DNA from 3 places in the Paenibacillus gansuensis genome. Region 3 is predicted to be linked to each of the others. Evidence: riboswitches for the same ligand, from Rfam matches in the RefSeq annotation. Region 3 holds a riboswitch; each other region holds the start of a gene.
The links. Region 3 has a riboswitch for cobalamin ahead of metE (5-methyltetrahydropteroyltriglutamate--homocysteine S-methyltransferase). Riboswitches for the same ligand answer to the same signal wherever they lie in the genome.
Positions count from the first base shown of each region.

Region 1: another riboswitch for cobalamin. It lies ahead of ACFSUF_RS24925 (cobalamin-binding protein); the one in region 3 lies ahead of metE (5-methyltetrahydropteroyltriglutamate--homocysteine S-methyltransferase).
Region 2: another riboswitch for cobalamin. It lies ahead of ACFSUF_RS00500 (ribonucleoside-diphosphate reductase subunit alpha); the one in region 3 lies ahead of metE (5-methyltetrahydropteroyltriglutamate--homocysteine S-methyltransferase).

Region 1 is NZ_JBHUME010000020.1:65,942-71,577, forward strand. It holds gene ACFSUF_RS24920 (cobyrinate a,c-diamide synthase) at 1-872, opposite strand, end outside; gene ACFSUF_RS24925 (cobalamin-binding protein) at 862-1,680, opposite strand; cobalamin riboswitch at 1,810-2,004, opposite strand; gene ACFSUF_RS24930 (cache domain-containing sensor histidine kinase) at 2,199-4,028, shown strand; gene ACFSUF_RS24935 (response regulator) at 4,021-5,541, shown strand.
Region 2 is NZ_JBHUME010000002.1:65,840-71,475, forward strand. It holds gene ACFSUF_RS00490 (copper resistance CopC/CopD family protein) at 1-565, opposite strand, end outside; gene ACFSUF_RS00495 (DUF2203 domain-containing protein) at 956-1,357, opposite strand; cobalamin riboswitch at 1,497-1,692, shown strand; gene ACFSUF_RS00500 (ribonucleoside-diphosphate reductase subunit alpha) at 1,870-4,095, shown strand; gene ACFSUF_RS00505 (ribonucleotide-diphosphate reductase subunit beta) at 4,159-5,196, shown strand; gene ACFSUF_RS00510 (PhzF family phenazine biosynthesis protein) at 5,262-5,636, shown strand, end outside.
Region 3 is NZ_JBHUME010000002.1:266,527-272,162, forward strand. It holds gene ACFSUF_RS01455 (amino acid ABC transporter substrate-binding protein) at 1-88, opposite strand, end outside; gene metE (5-methyltetrahydropteroyltriglutamate--homocysteine S-methyltransferase) at 266-2,575, opposite strand; cobalamin riboswitch at 2,716-2,922, opposite strand; gene ACFSUF_RS01465 (GerAB/ArcD/ProY family transporter) at 3,111-4,211, shown strand; gene ACFSUF_RS01470 (Ger(x)C family spore germination protein) at 4,447-5,601, opposite strand.

The DNA.
Region 1 (5,636 bases), on a different contig from region 3:
ATATCATCCGGAACCAGTTCTCCGCGTAAAGGTGAGAAATAAACAATTTCCGCACCATACTGTTCCAACAGCTCCAAATTCTCCGGGTAATAAAAACTGAATGCTTCGTCTTTGGCAACTGCAATTGTAACCTTGCGTTTAGCGGAGGGGCCTGGGAACAGCAAATGTTGGATTTCTATCGGGTTTACCGCCATAACGTTCTCTATTCCTTGCAAATCAAAAGTGTTGGATATCGTGTCTGCCAGCAGCTGAAAGAAGGGTGCTAATTCTCCCCTCTCAATGGAAGGAATAAGACCCAGATGCCGCTCCGGCATGAGTAATGTGCCATCCCTTTCTAAATATCCAAGCGCCGGTATTCCGCATTCTTGCTCGATGGCTGTTTTGATTAACCCATAGTGCCCTGCACCTCCAACCCGATTCGCAATGACACCAGCAATTTGCAATTCCGGATGGAAATGTTGAAACCCTTTTACAATTGCTGCAGCGCTTCTGGCAACGCCTTCGCAATCCACGACCAACAGGACGGGAGTTTCTGTAATCAAGGCAATCTCGGCAGAGCTGCCTTCATTGTTTTGCGGACTTTTCCCGTCAAACAATCCCATGACTCCTTCGATGATGGCTACATCTGCATCTTGGATCGCATTTTTGAAAATTTCCTTTACTGTGTGCGGTTGGCACATCCAGCTGTCCAAGTTCCGCGAACTCCTGCCGGTTACGGCCGAATGGTAAGTTGGATCTATATAGTCCGGACCGCATTTAAACCCTTGCACAGTATAGCCAAGGCGCTGGTAAGCCGCCATTAACCCGATGGTTACTGTTGTTTTGCCCGCCCCGCTCCCGGTTCCCGCTATAAGGATTCTTTTAGTCTGCATAGCGATTCTCCCATTTTGCCGAGTCATAGGCAGGAAAAACTTCCGGGTGCAAAATGGAAGCAAGCTTTTGCAAACCCAGGAAGAGGCGGGGAGACGGCCTGCAATAAAGCGGCTCTTCCATAACATGAATTTGATTCTGCTGCACTGCCTGCAATTTCGAACTGCCGGGACGCTGCCTGACGGTGTCCGGTTTCACCAGATGAGGCTGTATTCCTACCCAAGCGAGCAAGATATAATCCGGATTACGGGTAAGCACATCATCCCAATCCGTTTGTACACTGGCAGCGGTGTGGTCTTCATACACATTTCGTGCACCCGCAAGCTCGCTGATCTCCGTCAGCCAATTAGCTCCCCCTGGTGTGAACACCGGTTTTGGCCACCATTCCCAGTACAAAGTCGGACGGTCAGCTATGGTACTGCTTAACTCCGCATAGAAATCCAATGATTCCTTGTATTTGTGATAGGCAGTTTTTGCACGGACTAACGTATCTGTCGCCTCGCCGATCTGCAACATCGTTTGGCCGATGTCCCCCAGACTGTTGGGGTTCAAAACGATATGCGACAGGCCCCGCTCCTTCAAACCGGCAATGTTCTTTTCCATCCCCGGCACAGAAAGAGATGCAACAACCAGATCAGGACGAAGCGCTTCAAGCGCGTCCATATCAATATCCAAATCCGGGCCAAGTCTTGGAAGACGTTTGGTGTTTTCCGGCCAATCAGAATAGTTATCTACGCCAACCACGCTGTCTGACAAACCTAAGTATTCTAAAAGTTCCGTATTGCTAGGGCATAAGGATGCAATTCTCATAATTTTTGGCTCCTCTACTAATTCTACAACGAAAAAAACCTTTATCTCCCAAAAGGAAATAAAGGTACCGGTTTAGGAAAAAGGCGTTTCTCTTACCTAAATTGGGCCTCTCCTTTCCGCGAAGGATGTTGTTGGCTAAGCTGACAGGCAGGTTTCCTGGCTCTCGGGTTTACGATATACACCTCACCTTCCCATTCCTGGAGGAACAGTGGTTTCACGAGGTTTTCCCCAATTACAGTGGCGGGACCGCGCCGGATTCGCACCGGCTTCCCTTTTAACCTTACAGAAAGAATCCCATAAGGCACCTATCGGCTATGAAACTATGATGTTGTACGTTTCCTACAAGTATTATAGCTTAGGATAGGAAAAATGAAAATTAGACTGGCTCTTTTCTTAGACGGGTCTCGGATACCGGTAACACCGAGTAAGTATTGACTGTGCCTTCTTTTTTAATTGGGGCAGAGCGTTTATACTAAGGAAATGAAATCGCTTTACAGCAGAGAAAGAAGTGGCTTAATGTGAGGTTGAAAGATGTATACCGCAATTATTTTCAAAACAACCTGTTTACCAAAATAATTCTGCTATTCTCCGTGATCATTGTGATTACAACGATTGCGTTCTCCTACTTCACCTATTATTTCCTGTCCCAATCGATCATAAGAACGGAATTGGATAATCAGCAGAAAGCGATGGCCAGCGTAGACGGTTACTTGACGGAGAAGTACGTTGCCGTAAGGACAATGGTGAACGATATTTATACGGATGACGCGCTGGCGGCGGATATCACGTCTTTTTTGCGGCTGCCTTTTCAGGATTATGTAAAAAAGCGTCTCGACCAATATTATGAAGATCAAACTTATATGTCTTCATCGTCCGCCGCCGCACTGAAGTATTTCAAACGAAAAGCGGAGAGCGATCCGGATATTTCGGACTTGATCGTCTACAGCGCTGAGCAGCAGTTTCTATATAGGTATCGTCCGATGACTTTAGCCAAGCTGATTCCCACGAACGCATCCCGGTCGTTTGTTCCGGACATCATGGCTTCGGAGAGCGGCCCCGTCTCGGTACCTAACGTATGGATCCGCAAAGCGATCGAACAATATGATCCGAGGCTGTACTCCATCCGGGTTCCGATCAACGACAAGGTAACGCTGCAGAATACAGGCCAGCTTCAAGTTTACATGAATTCGGACGGTATCCTTAGGTCGCTTGCTCAAGAGAAGGAACTAAAAGGCTCAATCGTTGTACTTGATGCTGCGGGCAATGTAATATTTGATTCCGGGGGGCGGTATTACGGGCAGGTTTATCCTTATAAAGATAAGGTAATGAATGCCGGCGGGACGGTCATGCTCGATAAGGAAGCGTATGTCAATACACTGGCAAAGAACGAGGCGGGCTATACCGTAGTTGCCATTTCGCCGAAGGAAGCGCTGGCCGAAGTGAATACCGGTCTGAAAGAAAAAATAACGGCTATTGCGGCGGTTTGCATCTTGTTTGCGATTCTGCTGCCGACGTTGTTTATCGTGAGCTATGCAAAACGGACGAATCAATTGATCCGTCTCATGAAGAAAGTACAGAGCGGTATTATGAATGAGCGGATCGAGGACCCGAGGGAAGATGAGTTAGGACAAATCGCGCGGAGCTTCGATAACATGCTGGATGAATTGACCCGGTATATCGACAGGGTCTATAAAACCGAAATCAAGCAGAAGCATACGGAGCTGGCGGCGCTGCAAGCCAGGGTCAACCCGCATTTCCTGTACAATACGCTGGAAGTAATTCGAATGCGCGCCGTGTCGCAGGGGGCTTCGGATGTCGGGGAGATGATCTACAGCTTATCGATGCTGTTCAAGAATGTGGTGCAGCGCAAAACGGATTATACCCTCAGTGAAGAAATCGAGGTCTGCCGATTGTATTTGGAGCTGTTCCGGATCCGTTACAAAGAAAGGTTTTCTTACGAGATCGATTGGGACAGGCAGCTTGGCAGTGTCCCGATGATGAAGATGCTGCTTCAGCCTCTTGCCGAGAATTACATCGTGCATGGCCTGCGCACAGACAGGGACGACAATTGGATCTCGATTCATGTTTCAAGGAGGGACGGCAAGATCCTAATGACAGTAGCTGACAACGGGAGAGGCATGAGTCCGGCGAAGCTGGATGCCGTCCGGAAATCATTGGAAACAGAGGAGCAGGACAGCGAGTCGTTCGGGCTCCGCAGCGTACGGGACAGGCTCGTGTTTTTCTATGGCGAGACCTGCACCTTTGACATTCAGAGCGGTCCGGAAGCCGGGACGACGGTCAGCCTGTCTTTTCCGGACGGGAAGGAGGAACAGAACGGAGATGTATAGAGTATTTATTACGGACGATGAACCGTTTATTATAGAAGGCTTGTACGACATTGTAGACTGGTCCGGCATGGGGCTGGAGATCGTAGGCCATGCCGAGAACGGCGAACAGGCGCTGGAACGGATGAGGCCGATGACGGTCGATATCCTGATTACCGATATTTCCATGCCGGAGATGAACGGCCTCGAGCTCATCCGTAAGGCGCGCGTCCTTCATCCTGCGCTGAAAGTCATCGTCTTGAGCGGCTACGACGATTTCCGTTATTTGAAAGAGGCGATGACGCTGGGGATCGAAAATTATCTCCTGAAGCCGATCAATCTGCAGGAGCTTCAGGGGACGCTGGCGGCAACGATCGATAAATTGAACATGCGGAAGGATGAACAGTTTATCCAGGAGCAGAATACCCGGATGCTGCGGGATCATATTATGTACCGCTGGCTGACCGGCCAGATTGCCCAGGCGGAAATGGAGGAAAGAGGCAGGCTGCTCGGCATCCGTTGGGACCACACCCGCCTGCTGGCGGCGATAGTCCGTACCGGTCCGGACGTTCCGGACAGGTTGGAGCTGATCATCCAAGTGCTGGGAGATCAGCAGGACGTCATCCCGTTTTCCAACATGGAAGGGGATACGGTGCTGCTGTTTACGTTCGATGATCCCGACGAAGGGAAGTTAAAGGCCCGGCAGCAGCTGGAGAGGATTATGGAACAGCTGAAGCCGCTGGGTATGGTCCGGGTATCGTTGGGAACAGTGCAGCTGCTTCCGGATGAGGCTCATATCAGCTACCGCAATGCCCAAAAAGCGCTCGAATACTTCATGGTGCATCCCGGGGCCGTCTGGATGGACTATACTGAGCTTTCTTCGCCAAGCGAGGCCGGCGTCCTCCGCGATCCGTTTGTCTGGGGCGATTATGCCAAGTGGCTGGTCAGCAAAGATAAAGACAGCTTTTGCCGCAGGTTAGAAGAAGATTTTCGCAAGGTGCAGGAGATGCCGGAAGTGACTCTGGACTCGATTCAGGCATTTTCCATTGAATTTATGGTAAGGCTGAAGATGGAGCTTAAGGAAATCAAACACACGGAACATACTGAGATCTTCCGGCAGGAAATGCTATGGATAATGAATGCAGGTTCTGTCGATGACATCCTCGCTGCGCTGCAGCAGGCGGCAAGCCGGGCTGTAGATTCGCTGATCCAGGACGGCAAAAGTCCGGTAGTCCACCAGGTGCTGGCCCGCATCCATGAAGCTTACGCCGAGGAACTGTCCTTGAAAACGTTAGCCGTACAGTACAAAATTCACCCTGTTTATCTCGGTTCCCTATTTCAGAAAGACGTAGGCGAATCTTTTACCGAATATGTAAACCGGTACCGGATCGAGAAAGCGAAAGCGCTTCTGAAAGAGAGCAGCCTGAAGGTTCATGAGATCGCCAAGGAAGTGGGATATTGGGAAAGCGGCTATTTCTATAAGCAATTCAAAAAATATGTCGGTGTTTCGCCGACAGATTTCAAGGGACTGCATTAATCCGGTTTTGGATGCGGTTCCTTTTCTTTATTTTGTACATGATAACTTTAATTTCTCGACTATTTGAAACTGCTTTCATGGGCTAATCTTGAATT
Region 2 (5,636 bases), 200 kb from region 3:
GCAGCGCAGCGTAATACGCGATCCGTACCCCGAACTGAACATACTCCCTCAAACTCATATCCCAGCTAACTTGGCTGTTGTGATGCCCTGCATGATTCCCTTCGTGCAGCTCATGCCCCTCGATCGGGAACAGCGGCACTTCCTCCGATGCCGGCGGATTTCCCACCGTAAATATATACGCGCCCTCCACAGGATGGCCATCTGCAGAAATAACCCGGTAGGAAACCGTGTACACACCGGTACCCGTTTTCGGCAGCGGCTTGGTCAGCTCCCTTCGGTCCTCACTGAGCGTAGCCTTTCCTCCGCCGATCTCTTTCCCCCGGGCATTCCATACGCTTATACTGTATAACTCGCTCTCCAAAGGTTCATTGAACGTAAGCTTCACTTCCGCCGGCGCCTGTTCCAAACGGGCATCCGCTGCCGGCGCGGTTCCGGTCAGCGCCGCATGGGCGCTGATTGTGCCCGGCGCAGCCCATCCGAGCATGCTGAACATAACCGCAATCAGAAGCACTATGGTCCATAGGGAGGGTATTCTGATCGGTTTCTTTCCTGTACTGACTATCAATTCGATGAGCCTCCTGCCTAATTTAACTAATGTAATCCTACCTATGGTGCACTGGCAAGCCGGGCCCGCCGGTGTAACGAATCGTACACACGCTATTTCAGCTCAACTCGAGCTTTCCGGATTCTAACGAATCGTACACACCTTATTTGGCTCATTTCCTGCCCCAAAGGCGCATTTTCATGGAAATAACGATGGTACGATTCGTTAGAATGGGAAACACCCTGTTTTTCGCCAAATAGGGCTTGTAGGATTCGTTAGAATCAAAAGTGGCTTCGGCGAGCGTATGTCAAGCCCCGCCCGCCGACGAACAAATCGTATTCAAAAGGGTAAACGTAAAGCTGCCCCGGTTTCTATATCCCGGCTGCAGCTTCGTCTCCATGCTCTCTTGTTCTATTCAATCCGCTTTCGCCCGGCATAGCCGTCGTGAAGCCCGTGATAATGGCTGATTCTTTCCTCGCCCTGCTTCCAGCAGAGCAGGATTTCTTCGCCGCCTAGGATGGAAGGAAAATCAATAAGTCCCATATCAATATCTTTTACTTCTACGCCGTGCCTCTCAAAATTCTGCAAATGGGTTCTCGCTTCAATCTGCAGAAATTCAATTTGGCATTCCAAGGTGAACAAAGAGTCTGAATCATCGGAAACCTGCTTGGCTGCAAACACTTTCTTATATAACTCAAGTTCTTCATATTTATCTTCAAAATCCTGCTTAATCTGCTGCAGCTGCTTCAATTCCGCCTTCATCAGGGGCAGCAGGTCATTTGCTTCTTGCAGTGTGAAATACTTCTTGGCCACGTTGCCACCTCCCGTCCGCCTCATCGGTTGATCGATATAAACAGTGTACTAAATCCGGCGCTATTTTACCAACTACGAATATATGAACTTTCAGATCTTGACAGGCACTATATATTGATATATCTTTAGGAAACGACAACTACATATTGTGGGAATAGGTACTTTAAGGCGTAAGCCTGAAGTTTAATAGGGAAATCGGTTCAATGCCGATGCGGTCCCGCCACTGTAACAGCGGAGTTTGAACGGGAAGCTGCCACTGGTCTTTCATAGACTGGGAAGGCGCGTTCAAGCGGTGATGCTGGAGCCAGGAGACCTGCCTGTTCTGACGCACAACGACAACCTACGGGAGATAGGAGCGTGCTTGAATGATAGACGGCTGATGGCGTCGTTTCGGATGAAACGTGCATGGCCGGGCTAAGCTGACATTGTTCAATAACGGGCAGGATCCTTTCGGGGATTCTGCTCTTTTTGTATTCTATAATTCCGCGTCTAGTAAAGGAGCTTAAGCATTCATGGAAATTGTTAAACGCAACGGTCAAAAGGAAGAATTGGTATTCGCCAAGCTGAAAAAAGTGATTGATTTTGCCTGCGAAGGCTACGAAAACTGCGATCCTCTAGAGCTGGAAACGGCGCTGCTGCCGCATTTTCGCCAGCATATTTCAACAAAAGAGATTCAACGTACTTTAACCCAAGTAGCTGTAGAGAAAACATCGGTAGATCAGCCGGACTGGCAGTTCGTGGCCGCGAAGCTGCTGGTATACGATCTTTACAAAGAGGCACAAATCCACCGCAAATACGGGCATTTCGGCTATGGGGACTTCTATTCTCTGCTCACTTATCTAGCCGACAAGGGCTTGTATGGACGATATATACTGGAACATTACTCCCGTGAGGAAATCCGCGAACTGGGCGAATACCTGGTGCCTGAGCGGGATTACCTGTTTAATTACATCGGGCTGAAAACGCTTGCCGACCGTTATATGATCCGCAGCTTCACAGGGGATGTGCTGGAGCTGCCGCAGGAGCTGTTTATGGGCGTAGCCATGCATTTGGCCATGAAGGAGACCGACCGTTTAGGCTGGGCCAAAAAATTCTACGATGCGCTGAGCAAGCTTCAGATGACCGTAGCCACCCCCACCCTGTCCAATGCGCGCAAGCCGTTCCATCAGCTGTCCAGCTGTTTTATAGACACGGTCCCGGACAATCTGTGGGGAATCTATCACTCCGACCAGAGTTTTGCGCAAGTCTCCAAGCATGGCGGCGGCATGGGCATCTACATCGGCAAAGTGCGCAGCCGGGGCTCCGATATCCGCGGATTTAAGGGCGTGGCTGGCGGTGTGATCCCTTGGGTCAAAAACTTCAACAATACCGCGGTAGCCGTCGACCAGCTTGGCGTCCGTTCGGGTGCGGCGGCGGTGTATCTGGATGTGTGGCATAAGGATATTTTTGATTTCCTGAATGTCAAAACAAACAACGGCGACGACCGGATGAAGGCCCATGATATATTCCCGGGCGTGTGTATTCCGGATCTGTTCATGCAGCGGGTGCGGGAGCGCGGCTCCTGGTATTTATTTGATCCTCATGAAGTGCGTACGGTGATGGGGTACTCGATTGAAGATTATTGGGGCGAGGAATGGGAAGCCAAGTATGAAGCTTGCGTGAACGAGTCCCGATTGTCGCGGGATGAGGTTCCGGCGATTGAGCTGATGAAAAAGATTCTGGCCGGCGCCTTTGAAACCGGTACCCCCTTCCTGTTCTTCCGGGATACGGTGAACCGCGCCAACCCGAACAAGCATAAGGGCATCATCTACTGCTCTAACTTGTGTACGGAAATATGCCAGAATATGAGCGCAACCGAGTTCATCTCCACAACGCATGAGGACGGTGTCATTACGGCGAAAGTACAAGCTGGTGATTTTGTCGTCTGCAACCTGTCCTCTCTCAATCTGGGCCGGGTGTATTCAGACGAGGACATGGAGAAGGTAATCAGCTGCCAAATGCGGATGATGGATAACGTCATCGACTTGAACCATTACCCTGTACCGCAGGCGGAAATCACAAATAAGAAATACCGTGCTGTCGGCCTGGGCACCAGCGGATATCACCAATGGCTGGTAAACGAGCGCATCCATTGGGAAAGCGACGAGCATGTGAAGCGGGCGGACGAGCTGTATGAGCGGATCAGCTACTATGCGATCAAAGCCTCCATGGAGATAGCCAAGGAAAAAGGTGCGTATGAAGTGTTTGAAGGCAGCGAGTGGCAGACCGGCGAGTATTTCACAAGACGCGGTTACGATTCCCAGGCTTGGCGGGAGCTGCAGGCGGAGGTTGCGCGTTACGGTGTGCGCAACGCTTGGATGTTCGCTGTTGCTCCGACAGCATCGACGTCGCTGATCGCCGGCTCAACGGCGGGCATCGACCCGATCTTTAACAAGTTCTTCGTCGAGGAGAAGAAGAACGCGGTCGTTCCGCAAACGGCGCCGAACTTGACGCCGGACACGTTCTGGCTGTACAAGGAGGCTCACCGGATCGACCAGCGCTGGAGCATCGCCGCTGCCGGGAAACGCCAGCGCCATATTGACCAGGCGCAATCGTTCAACTTGTACATCACGCCGGATATTGGCGCCAAGGACTTCATGGAACTGTATATGGCCGCCTGGGAGCACGGCTTGAAAACCGTCTACTACTGCCGCAACCAGAGCCTTGAGGTAGAGGATTGCGTGAGCTGCTCGTCATGATGAAGGCAGAATGGAACGCAGTACCCATACCTATCAACTAATCACCTACACAGGAGGACTACCATGGAACTGACCAAAAAGAAATTGTTTAACGAAGACGGCGACCGTGACTGGGGCAAGCGCCGTATGATCGGGGGCAACACGACGAATTTGATCGAGCTGAATAATGTGAAATACGACTGGGCCACCAAAATGTACCGCACCATGATGAACAACTTTTGGATCCCCGAGGAAATTTCTCTCGCGCAGGATGCAAAGGATTATAAACATCTTTCCAATGAAGAAAGACAAAGTTATGATAAAATTATCTCTTTCCTGATTTTTCTGGACTCGCTCCAAACCGCTAATTTGCCCAACATCAACGAATACATCACCGCCCCGGAAGTTAATTTATGCCTAACCGTGCAGACATTTCAAGAAGCGGTACACAGCCAAAGCTACTCCTATATTCTGGATAGTGTGTGCCCAGCCGAAGTTAGAGACCGGATTTACAACGAATGGCGGGAAGACAAACATCTGCTACGCCGTAACAGGTTCATCACCGACCTGTACGAGCAGTTTATCGAGGACCCGTCCGGACGCAATCTCGTCAAGACAATTATGGCCAACTACATCCTGGAGGGCATTTATTTTTACAGCGGGTTCAGCTTTTTCTATGCCCTCGGACGGCAAGGAAAGATGCTCGGTACGGTATCTGAAATCAAGTATATTCAGCGGGATGAGTTGACGCATCTGGCTTTGTTCCAAGGTATTTTCCGGGAAATAAGACGGGAGAACCCGGAACTGGTAACGGATGAGCTCATTGAAGAGCTGCGGGAGATGATGCGGACAGCGGTAGAGCATGAAATCGAGTGGGGACAATACATAACTTCCAATCAAATCCCCGGGCTCACTTCAGAAATTATCGATGCGTATATTAAATTCCTGTCCAACGAGAGGCTGCGCAAACTGCAGATCGAGGTACTGTACCCGGAAGTAACGGAGCATCCGCTGAAATGGGTGGAAAGCTTTAGCAACATGAACGGCATGAAGACTGATTTCTTTGAGCAAAAAGTAACCAACTACAGCAAATCCTCAAACCTGAACTGGGACGAGCTATAGCCGGCGGAAGGAAAGTCCCCCGCTCCTTCTCCGGTTGATGCCAATAGGACAGAAGGAGTGTTCACGTGACAACTTTGATATTTTATATTGTGGACGTATTTGCGGAACGCAAGTATGAAGGGAACCAGCTGGCCGTGTTCCGCGGTGGAGCGGAGCTTACTACGGAACAAATGCAGAAAATCGCCAAGGAAATGAACTATTCCGAAACTACGTTCATTCTTTCCGAAGAGCCCGTTAACGGCGGGTATGATGTGCGTATTTTCACTCCGGAAAAAGAGCTGCCGTTCGCAGGACATCCGACGCTTGGAACTGCGTATGTACTTCGCCGGGAAATTGCAGGCCCCGACAGCGAGAACATTGTGCTTAATCTGAAAGCCGGACAAATTCCCGTGACAGCCCCGCCTCAAGATAACCCGGCCCAGCCAGGTGAGCCTGAAATG
Region 3 (5,636 bases):
GCTTGCCGCTGTCCTTAGAGCTGGAACAAGCCGCCAGCAGGCTTGCCGATAGAATTAATACAATGAAAATTGCTGTAAAACGCTTCATGAATGACTGTCCCCTTTGTTATCAATGGATAAAATGCTTTAGTACGTTACCACGTTATCAGAATCCCAATATAACATAGAATGTCGGTTTATGTCGACCCATGAAACAGAAAAAGCCTGATAGATTCCGCATCAAAAGCAGCTGCGGAATCTATCAGACTCAAGGCGGATCAAATGATTAGGAGGTTAATACGGCTCTAGCGGCTCTAAACTGGTTAGCAGCTTCTACCATATGTCTCAAAGATTCTACCGTTTCGTGCTTCCCTCTCGTTTTCAGGCCGCAGTCCGGGTTAATCCAGAACAATTCGGGATCCAGCACTTGCAGCGCCCGTTCGATCATGTTGGACATTTCCTCCACGGACGGCACGCGGGGACTGTGAATATCGTATACGCCTAGGCCGATTCCCTGCCCGTAGCGATGTTCCTCAAAACTGGAAACCAATTCGCCGTGGCTGCGGGACGTTTCAATCGAAATCACATCCGCATCCATGTCCCGGATCGCGTCGATCATATCATGAAATTCGCAGTAACACATATGCGTATGGATCTGCGTCGTATCCCGAACGGAGGCTGTCGCTATACGGAACGCGTGCACCGCCCATTGCAGATACCGGTCTTTTTGCGATGCTTTCAGCGGAAGCCCTTCCCTTAAAGCAGGCTCGTCCACCTGGATCATCTCGATACCGGCCTGCTCCAGTGCCTGAACCTCGTTTCGGATGGCGACGGCGATCTGCGAGGCAACCTCGTCCCGGGGAAGATCGTCCCGGACGAACGACCAGTTCAGTATGGTCACCGGGCCGGTCAGCATTCCCTTCACCGGCTTGGCGGTGAGCGACTGGGCGTACACGGTTTCCTCCACGGTCATCGGGCTGCGGAAAGTTACATCCCCATAAATAACGGGCGGTTTCACGCAGCGGGAGCCGTAGGACTGCACCCATCCGTTCGAGGTAAAGACAAATCCCTCCAGCTTTTCACCGAAAAATTCCACCATATCCGTCCGCTCAAATTCCCCGTGCACAAGCACATCCAGGCCGATTTCCTCTTGAATTGCGATCCACTCCCGTATCTGCTCCTGCACGAACAGCCGGTAGCGCTCCTCGCTCCACTCGCCGCTGCGCCATGCTCTTCTAGCATTGCGGATCTCCTGTGTTTGCGGAAAGCTTCCGATCGTCGTCGAAGGAAGGAACGGCAGCATCCATTTCTTCTGCTGGAGCAGTCTGCGTTGGGCAAAAGGCAGCGCTCTGGCCGCATCCTGCTGCTGCGCATCGCGGGATGCTGCGCGTACCTCCTCGTTACGGCGCTCCGGAAGCGTGTTTAATTCCATTAGCGCCACCTTGTTGCTCAGAAGCTGCGCATCTTCTACCGAATTCCATCGGCCTTCGTTCACCAGGCTTGTGAGCAGTACCGTTTCGCTGATTTTCTCGTTGGCAAAGGCAAGCGCATCCAGTACCGCATCCGGCAGCAGCTTCTCTTCACTTGTGCTGACCGGCACGTGCAGCAGGCTGCAGGAGGGCTGGATCCAAAGCCGTTCCTTCGGAACGATTGCCGTAATCTCCGCAAGTACCTTCAGCTTTTGCTCGAGGTCCGCCCGCCAGATGTTGCGCCCGTCGATAAGTCCAACGGCCAGAATTTTGTCCAGTGGGAAACCGGACTTACGGATTTGCTCCAGCTGAACGGCACCGTTGCCGGTGAAGTCCAGCCCGATCCCGGCTACCGGCAGCTTGACCATCTGCTCATAGCGGTCCACCGCATCGAAATACGTTTGCAGCATCAGGTTGACCCCGGGTGCGGCTCCGCGTAAATAACTATAAATCTCGTTCACAAGGGCTCGGTCCTCTTCCGTCAGTTCTGTTACCAAAATCGGCTCATCGATTTGGACCCAAGCTGCTCCTTCCTGCTCCAGCTCCTTCAGAATTACAGCGTACAAGGGCAGCAGCTTACCAATCCATTGGCGGATGTCCTGAGCTGCATACCCTTTGGAAAGCTTAAGGAAGGTAAATAATCCAAGCAGTACGGGTTTGCCTGTGATGCCGAGCTCTTGCTTGGTCTCCCTGAATAATTGTAAAGGCCGGTTCTCCCGGAGACTCGGCTCTGTCCCGCCTAACTCAGGCACAATATAGTGATAGTTCGTGTTGAACCATTTGGTCATCTCGCAGGCTGCGGCTTCCTTGCTGCCTCTAGCCATAGCGAAATACAGTTCGTTTGTGATTTTGCCTCCATCGTCGAGCTTGGCAAACCGCTTGGGCACCAGCCCGAACATCGCCGCCGTGTCCAGCACATGGTCATACAGGGAAAAATCGCCGACCGGAATCAGATCCAATCCTTGCCGCTGCTGGGCAGCCAGATGGCTCAACCGGATCTCCTTCATCCTCTTTTCGAATTCATCCTCATCCGACCGGCCCGACCAAAAGCTCTCCAGCGCCCGCTTCCACTCTCTTTTCAGCCCGATTCTCGGGTATCCTAAACTCGTATTAACGGCTTGACTCATGTTGATGCGCCTCCTGTAAATTCAATTTGTTTGAACGCAAAAAAAGACATTCTTCCCCGATGTCAAAATGGGTAAGAATGCCTTGCTATAGTCCATGCGCAGGCTGCCATCTCAACACCTCCCTATCTCCCGTAGGTTAAGCAGTGTCGTCAGAACAGGCAGGTCTCCTGGCTCCAGTATCCTCATCCTCAGCGCCCTTCCCGGCCGTAAGGCCAGTGGCATTCTTGCTTGCTGAAAACTCCTCTGTTACAGTGGCGGGACCGCGTTGGCATTGCACCAAACTTCCCTATTAAGTTACAGCCGCCTATGTCTAGACATGCCGCAACACCTGTTCCCACATATGCAATTGGGTAATCTACAATATAGTACATCAGATTACTCGGAATTACAAGAAGAAATCTCGATGCTGGAAGAGAATATCCAGAATATCATGTATTTCCAGAGGGGCTCTAGCCACTCCCAGATTGTTTTGCACCGTATACAAGAAACTAAGATGGGAATACTTGGTGAGTATCTGACCAGAAGGAGAACGCGAATGAAGACCACTGAAAAAATATCGGGAATTCAGCTGAGTTTATTAGTTTTTTCCTTTATTGCTCCCACCCTGATTCTTGTCGCACCGAGTCTAATGGAAAAAATAGCCAGACAGGATGCTTGGCTCACGATTTTTCCTGGGGCTTTGATCGCAGCATTAAATGTTTGGATAATGATCATATTATCAAATCGTTATCCGGGACAGACAATTACACAGTATAGTACTCAAATTATAGGCAAATGGCCTGGAAAATTCCTGGGATGTTATTTTCTTTATTACTGGCTTAATTTTGATTTCATTATCCTTAATCAACACATACAGTTTATTAATACCGTTTTTCTCATAAGAACTCCATCTGTCATTGTCAGTCTAACGTTAGCACTCATATGCGGTATAGCAGTCTATATGGGTATCGAAGCCATCGCAAGATGTAATGAGTCTCTCGCCTTACTCATCTTTACTTTGCTCATACCACTTTTGTTCCTCATGCTCGCTGAATCGGATCCGGAGCGGCTCCGTCCTGTCTTAAGTAAGGGAGTCGTTCCCGTCCTTCAGGCGACTGTATTCCCTCTTGCGTACTTAACTCAATTTATTATTTTGGGGTGGCTTCTTCCTTTTTTAAATCAACCGAAGAAGGCAACTACATTTTCGTTTATCTCATTGTTAATCATTTCCGGCCTTTTCTGCATTACTATTTTACCTCTCATCATGATGTTTGGGCCGTTAACAAAAAAATTGGCTTTTCCCGTATTAAGCGTAATTCAGTATATAGGTATAGAAGGAAGCTTTGAACGCTTGGAGGCCTTTGCGGTAGCTATATGGGTTATGGGTTGCTTTATAAAAGTATCAATTACCTTCTTTATTATATGTATAAGCATAGCCCACCTTTTTAACTTGAAAAGTTACAGGAACTTTGTAGTCCCATTAACAATATTATCCGTGATAGGATCTGTTTCCATATTTGTGAATTATTCCACTGAGTTAGCCAGTTATCTAAGAAATACGTATCCCAGTTATGCATTTTTTACACATTTTATATTGCCCCTTTTCCTGCTTATCATTGATACGATAAAGAGGCGATGGAAGAAGTCAGTGCCTTAAATTCATTGCTGCAAAATCATTTTACCGATGTCCTCAAATAAGATTCTCGGAGGAACCGTTGTACTCGGTATATGAACCTGGGCAATCAAGAACGAGCCTAGGACCATACATAATCCCATCAAACAACAATATATTACAGCCGCTTTAAGCTGTTTTGCATTTAGAAAAATCTGAGCTTCATAGATGGTCCATCCCAGTATTAATATAACAAAAGTTACGATATGTACAACGAACATTATTCGGTCTCCTTTTGTTCGAAAGAAGAATGGACCATTCCCGCTCCTCTTATCGAAAGGTTTACTTCAATCGATATCTTTGATTCTGGAAACCGCTTATCCCATTTATTCTTCCAAATATCCCATTGTTCCGGATAATTTTTATATATTTCCCGTCCAAATCCCACGCTATCCGCTTTATATTCCTTCTGGATTTTAATTATAAAATCTTGAACTTGTTTCTTGGCTGCATCTTCTAACGCTTTTTTGATTAGTTTCAAGTTTTGGGGGTCGTTGATATCCAGTTCGGTATTATTCTCGACTAAATTCCCTTGACCTTTCAGTTGGATCTTAAAATGTACTGAATCACGTTGAATCTGCGTAATTATTTTACGATCGAAATGGTTTATAATCATCCCAACCTGCCCCTTACCTTTAGGTAATTTGGCAGTGAAAGGACCGTTCTTCAGCTTGCCTGTCACCCACAACTGCACTAGTGTATCTCTTTCATCTAATAAACCGGATAGTTTGAGATTTTTAAAAACGCCGGTCCCCGATACCCTAAATACTTGCTTATGCGGATCGTTTGAGCGGTTCTCTTGTTCAACCACCCCTACAACAGGATGAACCCCCTCACTTTCATATGCAATAAAAAAATCGCGCAAGGTTACTCCTACATCTTCTCCCGAAACTTCGATTCCTCTAACCGCTTCAATCGGTACTTGCTTTAAAGGAGAATTCAATTTCAGAATATTCCGCGCTTCTCCCCCTTTCACAACCATAAGATAGGTTTTCAAGCGATTCCTAGGATCATGAGTAAAAATATCCAGTACATTTTCAATTCCTTGTTTAGCTAAACGTTCACTAAGAAACACGACGCTGCGATGAGAGTAAAACAAAAGGCGTGAGCTTTTTTTCTGGAGATTGTCATGAACTTCATTTCCATTTTTGCCCTCTGCGGTTATATAGAAAAATTTGTTGCCGCTCCCTCCTCCATTCATTCCTCCTTGAATAGATAAGGGGACGGCGATTTGAATGGTACATAGCAGGTTACCATTGTCCGCCACATCTATGGCAGTACCCATAACAAATGCTAGATCATTAATCTCTGTACGATCCCAACACCCGCAAATGATAACGAATAAGAGAAGAAACATATATTTTAGTGATCTCATTTGTTATCCTCCAACTTTCAACCCAATTTCCCGGG